2 regions of the Blastococcus sp. SYSU DS1021 genome follow, and region 1 is predicted to be linked to the other one. Evidence: predicted binding sites of a transcription regulator. Region 1 holds the regulator's gene; the other holds the start of a gene.
What was found. The regulator LexA, encoded in region 1, represses DNA repair genes until DNA is damaged. The targets are predictions, from matches to a motif close to TCGAACANNTGTTCGA.
Positions count from the first base shown of each region.

Region 2: ACI8AP_RS11645 (DUF222 domain-containing protein) is a predicted target of LexA. The motif match lies at 1,775-1,790, and genes of this name have one in related genera.

Region 1 covers NZ_JBJHAL010000012.1:44,671-48,005, reverse strand. The annotation lists gene ACI8AP_RS11000 (hypothetical protein) at 1-726, opposite strand, end outside; gene ACI8AP_RS10995 (LysM peptidoglycan-binding domain-containing protein) at 852-1,364, opposite strand; gene lexA (transcriptional repressor LexA) at 1,570-2,337, shown strand; gene ACI8AP_RS10985 (hypothetical protein) at 2,341-3,335, opposite strand, start outside.
Region 2 covers NZ_JBJHAL010000013.1:59,733-63,067, forward strand. The annotation lists gene ACI8AP_RS11635 (class I adenylate-forming enzyme family protein) at 1-904, shown strand, start outside; gene ACI8AP_RS11640 (crotonase/enoyl-CoA hydratase family protein) at 901-1,668, shown strand; gene ACI8AP_RS11645 (DUF222 domain-containing protein) at 1,794-3,335, shown strand, end outside.

The DNA.
Region 1 (3,335 bases):
CCGCGAGTGCGGGATCTGGTCACTCAACCGCATCGGGCGGGTCAGGAGATCCTGGTCGACGTCGGCCGGCGGGGTCCAGCCGCTCGCCGTGGAGCGGGTCTCGACCGTGCTCGCGGAGCGGGCCGCGGGCACCGACCAGCCACCGCCCCGCGGTCGGTCCTCACGGGTCGGGGACTGCGCGTCCGGCGCGCTCTCGACGACGGCCGGGAAGAGGTCGGTGTCGGCGGCGCGGTGCCGGCCCACGACCGGGCCGGACTCGGTGGCCGGAGCGCGGTGCCGACCCGGGGGCGGCACCGGCACCGGCACCGAGGACGCCGGCGCGGCCTGCACGGCGTCGCTCTCCGGCGCGCGCCGGCGACCGCCCGGCCGCTGGGCACCGGTTCGCGGCTCGCAGCGGTCGCGCAGCAGCGGCAGGCTGGCGGTCGCCTCGACATCGGTCGACGGACCGTCACGCAGCGGTGCCGCTGACAGGGAGGCGGGCATCGCCTGCGTCACCGGGGACACCTCGACGGCCGGCGACTCCGGGAGCCGCACATCCCCCAGGTCGATCCAGAGCGCCTGCTCCTCGCCTCCGGCGACGACCCGCACCCACATCTGGCACGCGCCGGAGTCGTCGTGTCGCCACCCCAACAGCTCCCCCGCACACCAGGCACCCGCCTGGTGGACCTCGACGGCCTGGGGACGAGTGGTGAACACGGCGGCGCGGTTCTCCATGACGCTGGACACGGACGTACCGTAGGTGGCCGACCAGCACGCACGGTGAACGTGCCTGTACTGAGGGTTGACGAAGTCGCCGGGCCGCGTTGTGAACACCTCGCCCTGGCGCGCAGGCACCGAGCCCTACGGGGCCGTCAGGGCAGGACGAGGACCTGACCAGGCGAGATGGCCGCGGAGCCGAGCCCGTTCAGCCGCTGGATGTCGACGACGACGTCGCGGACATCGCGCCCGTCGGCGACCGCGCCGGCGATGGACCAGAGCGTGTCACCCGGCTCGACGATCACATTGGTCGTCCCCATGAGCTCCAATCCGCCACCCGCATCCCCGAGGACGGCGCTGCCGAGGACGATCACGCCCGCGGCGAGGAGGAGGGTGAGGACCGCGAGCACACGACGGCCGCGCGACGTCAACCGGAGCGGCGGCTGCTCCACCCGCTCCCGACGCCCCCGGCCGGGCGATCGCCCCACCGTCGCCCGTGGGCCGCTCATCCTCCCGCGAGCCGGCGCGGGCAGAGGTTCGGGCATCTCCGCGTAGGAGCGAGGCGGCGGGAGCACCCGGAGACGCCGGGCGGGTGGCGGACCGGCGCGCCGCTCCCCCGGGTCGACCGACACCTGGCCGCGGACCCGCAGTGCCGTGCTGCTCGTCATGTGTTCAGCCCTCCTGGCCGGCACCCGCCGGACGCGAACGTGTGTTCGATTCGAACGCTTGTCCGATGTCTACCGGATGGGACCGACACTTGGGGAGCGACACGGGAAAGTTTCGAACACCTGTTTGAAGTGGCCGCCGATCGGCGCTACCGTTCCTCCGACGACGAGGGTCGAGAGCTGCGCGGGCAGCCGGCGAGGAGGAGACGTGGCGGACTCGAGCAGGACGTCCGGCAACCGGGGCGGCACCGCGGGCGTGGCCCCGGGGACGGCGGACGGTTCGGCGTCGGTACGGGCCTTTCCCGACCGCGCGGCCGATGGGGACGGGCTCACCCAGCGGCAGCGGCGGGTGCTCGAGGTGATCCGCGACTCCATCGACCGGCGCGGCTACCCGCCGTCGGTGCGTGAGATCGGCGAGGCCGTCGGGCTGTCCTCGGCATCCTCGGTCGCGCACCAGCTCTCGGTGCTGCAGAAGAAGGGCTGGCTGCGGCGCGACCCGAACCGCCCGCGCGCCCTGGACGTGCGACTGCCCGGGGATGCCGGCCGGGCCACCGCCGCACCGGTCGAACCCCCCGTGGTCGGCGACGGCGTGCAGGCCGCCGCGCCCGCCTATGTCCCGCTCGTGGGCCGGATCGCCGCCGGTGGCCCAGTGCTCGCCGAGCAGGCGGTGGAGGACGTCTTCCCGCTGCCGCGCGAGCTGGTCGGCGAGGGAACCGTCTTCATGCTCAAGGTGGCCGGCGACTCGATGGTCGAGGCCGCCATCTGCGACGGCGACTGGGTCGTCGTCCGCCAGCAGCCGACCGCCGAGAACGGGGAGATCGTGGCGGCGATGATCGACGGCGAGGCGACGGTGAAGACCTACAAGCGCCGGGACGGTCACGTGTGGCTGCTGCCGCACAACCCGGCCTACGAACCGATTCCCGGAGACGAGGCGACGATCCTCGGGCGGGTGGTGTCGGTCCTGCGCCGGGTCTGAGGGTCAGGTCCGGCGGCGCAGTTTCCCGCCCACCCAGACCACGAGAGTGGCGACGACGGCGGCGATCAGCGCCGAGGCGATCGGCGAGCGGTCCGAGCGGGTGAGTTCCGCGAAGGACGGCAGCGGGTCCTCCGCGGGAGTCGGCTTCGCGGCGGCGGTCGCGGCGGGCAGGGGAACCACGGTGACGGCGCTGGGCAGGCCCTCGCTCGCGACCACGAGCGCCCGGTTGTCGGCGGAGAAGCTGACGGCCTCGCCCTGCGGCGACTCGGGGAGCGCCACCCGCACCGGTTCGCCGGCCAGCGCACCGGGCACGTCCGAACCGGACAGCGGCCACACGTAGGCGTCCGTGTAGGTGCGCAGCGCCAGTGCGCTCCCGTCGCCGGCAACGGCACCTCCGGTGATCAGCAACTGCCCCGCACGACCCACGGGGCCACCCGGGGTTCCGGTGAGGGTGACGTTGACCGTGCCCACCCGCTCCATCGGCACAGTGCCGCCGTCGACGAGCGCGGCGGCGGGCCGGTAGACCCCGCTGGAGCCGAGCACTTCCTTGGTCACGAGGTACGGCGTCCCGTCCGGGGCCAGGAGCAGCGCCTCGGCGTCGTGCGCGCCGTCGGGGTAGGTCAGCCGATGCAGCGCTGCCGCGCCGTCGGGCCGGAGGACATGCAGCGCGACGGTGGCACGGCTCGTGCCGTTGTCACCGGTGTCGGCGATCCAGACGCTCCCGTCCGAGCCGACGCCGAGGTCTTCGGGGTCGAAGGGGTCCGCGGCCCCGGCCTGCACGTCGACCACCGCACAGGCGGCATCGAGCCCGAGGACTTCGACCCGGTCACCGCCGTCGTTGAGGGCGAGCATCTGCTCTCCTACCACCACCAGGCCGGACAGCTCGGCGAGTCGGGGGTCCGTGATGGCGCACCGGACCTCCGGCGCCGGCTCCTCCGCCGACGCGGACCCGGGGACGAGCACGGCCAGGGCGCCGGTCAGGGCGCTCGCGACGACGA
Region 2 (3,335 bases), on a different contig from region 1:
CACGTTCGTGCTCCCCTACTGGATCCGCGGCGGCGCGGCCGCCGTCCTGCCGGGCTTCGACCCCGCCAGCTACCTGGACTCACTCGCCCGCTACCGGGCCACCGAGATCAACCTGGTACCCACCATGCTCGGCATGCTGCTGTCCTCCGGCGCCGCCGAGCGCGCCGACGTCTCCAGCCTTCGCACGGCGGTGTACGGCGCCAGCCCCATGCCCGGCCCGGTGCTGGCGCAGGCCCTCGACGTGTGGGGTCCACGCCTGGTGCAGTACTACGGGCAGACGGAGGCACCCCTGGCGATCACCGTGCTCGACGCCCTCGACCACACCGACCCGTCCCTGGCCGGCTCGTGCGGCCACCCCTCGGTCGACGCCGAGGTCCGGGTCGTCGGCAGCGACGGCGGCGCCCTGCCGGCCGGCGAGATCGGCGAGCTCCAGGTGCGTGCCCCCTTCGGCATGGCCGGCTACCACGACGCGCCCACCCTCACCGCCGAGACGATCAGCGGGGACGGCTGGATCGCCACCCGCGACCTGGCCCGGCTGGACGACCGCGGCTACCTCACGCTTGTCGACCGGACCAGCGACATGATCATCACCGGCGGCTACAACGTGTACCCGCGGGAGGTCGAGGAGGTGCTCATGGCCCACCCGGCGGTGTCCGGTGCGGCCGTCGTCGCCGCACCCGACCCGACGTGGGTGGAGGCGGTGACCGCCTTCGTCACGCTCCGCGCCGGGTCGAGCGCCACCCCCGACGAGCTGCGGGACGCGGTGCGCGGCGCGCTCGCCGGTTACAAGGTCCCCAAGACCGTGCACGTCGTCGACCAGCTCCCCCTCTCCCCCGTCGGGAAGATCCTCCGCCGGGCCCTGCGCGAGCCGCTGTGGGCCGACGCCGCGGGGCGCTCGTCGTGAGCGAGACGGTGACCGTCGAGCGGAACGGTCCGGTGACGACGGTGCGACTGTCCCGCCCGGCGGCACGCAACGCCGTCGACGGGCCCACCGCCGCCGCGCTCGCCGACGCGTTCCGGGCCTTCGACGCCGACGACGAGGCCGCCGTGGCGGTGCTGCACGGCGAGGGCGGCACCTTCTGCGCCGGCGCGGACCTGCGGGCCATCGGGACCGACCGCGGCAACCGCACCGAGACCGACGGGGACGGGCCCATGGGCCCCACACGGATGCGGCTGCGCAAGCCCGTCATCGCCGCGATCGCCGGGCACGCGGTCGCCGGCGGCCTGGAGCTCGCGCTGTGGTGCGACCTGCGGGTCGCCGACGAGACGGCGATTCTCGGGGTCTACTGCCGCCGCTGGGGCGTGCCACTGGTCGACGGCGGCACCGTGCGGCTGCCGCGACTGATCGGCACCTCCCGGGCCATGGACCTGGTGCTCACCGGGCGAGGGGTGGACGCCGCCGAGGCGCTGCAGATCGGATTGGTCAACCGGGTCGTGCCCGCCGGGCAGGCGCTGACCGAGGCCCGGGCGCTGGCCGCCCGGATCGCCGCCTTCCCCCAGACCTGCCTGCGGGAGGACCGGGCCTCCCTGCTGGAGCAGGACGGCCTCGACGAGGAGGCGGCCATGGCCAACGAGTTCCGCCACGGCATGGCCTCCCTCGCCGTCGACGCGCTGCCGGGGGCCGCACGCTTCGCCGCCGGGGAGGGCAGGCACGGCAGCGGCGTCTGACCCGGTCCGGGTGGCCACCGCGGCGCGGGACGACACGACTCCGCGCCCGGGGCCGCACCGCGCTGAGCAGCACCTTCGCACAAATCCGTCTTGCTTTCCGGGGCGATCGAACGTATGTTCGATGCATGGCGGACGTCGGGGCGGTGAGCGACTGGTACGCCACCGCCCGCGCCCGGGCGGTGGCCGCCGGACGGCGCCGGCGAGCCCGCGAGGCGTCCACCGAGTGGCCCGAGTTCGCCCCGCCGGTGAGGCTGGCCGCCGGCCCGCTCGGCGAGGTGCAGGCCGCGGACCGCGAGATCGCCCGGCAGACCGCGCTGCGCGCCCGCGCGGTCGCCAGGTTCGCCGCGGACCGGCCCGCCGACGGCGACCGTGCCCAGGGTGAGCCGGGCGCGATGAGCCCGGAGCGGTGGGCCGCGCGTCCCGAGGTGCTGCGCGGGGTGAGCGAGTGGGCGACGCAGGAGCTCATGATCGCCCTCTCGCTCTCCGCCCGGGCCGCGGAAGCGTTGCTGGTCCGCTCGCTGACGCTCGTGGAGCGGCTGCCCGGCACGCTGGCCGCCCTGGAGGCGGGGGCCCTGCACCCCGGGCACCTCTGGACCATGCTCGAGAAGGTCGCTCCCATCGCCGACGACCGGGTGCGTGCCGAGGTCGAGGCGGAGCTGCTGCGCTGGGCTGCGGGCCGGGTGGTGACGCCTGCGCAGCTGAACGACAAGGCGCGCCGCGAGGTGGCCCAGCGGGACGCCCGCGCCGCGGCCCGCACGCTGCAGGAGGCGCTGAAGCGGCGCGGGGTCCACATCCGCCCGGATGCCGTCGACGGCATGGCGACCGTGAGCGTGTACGCCACCATGCCGGAGGCCCAGGCGCTGTACCGGGCACTGACCGCCTGCGCGGAGGCGCTCGACGGCGACGACGATCAGCGCACGCGGGGCCAGAAGATGGTCGACTGCCTGCTCGACCTGGTGCTGCGCCCGGGCGAGACCGATCTGCCGCCGGTGCAGGTGCTGCTCACCGTCGTCGCCTCGCTGGCCACCCTCGCCGGCGGAGACGGTTCCGGGGAGATCGACGGGCAGGTCGTGCCGGCCGAGATGATCCGCCACTTCCTGACAGCGCTCACCGGCCGGCCGCTGGGATCCGACTCCGCGGAGCCGGCCCCGGGGCAGCCGTCCGGCTCGATGTCGTGGCAGGCGCAGGAGCAGGCCGAGCTGGAGTGGTGGCTGGCCGAGACGGAGCGCCGGCTGCTCAGCGGTGAGCTGGTCGATCCCGACCCCGACGGCAACGGCGACCTCGCCCCTCCCCCGGACGTCGCCGGCGACCCCGCCCTTCCCCCGGACGTCGCCGGCGACCCCGCCACCACCCACGACGCACTCCCGGGCGACACGATCGAGGACGCCGAGATCGAGGACGCGCCCCGCGCCGACACCGGTACCGACGCCGGTACCGACGCCGCCGTGGCCCAGGAGCGCCGGGGGTGCACCGCAGCCTCACCGACGTCGCGAGGGCCAGACCGGCGGCGCGGTGATCCTCCGGCGCCGGAACCGGAGGACACCCCGCCGGATGCCGACAATTCCTCACCGGCAGCAGCGACCACGGCCGGGGCGGTACCTCCCGGGCCGGCGGCCACCTCGCCCGGAACCGGCTGGTGGACGCTGGCCGACGAGGCGGTCGAGACC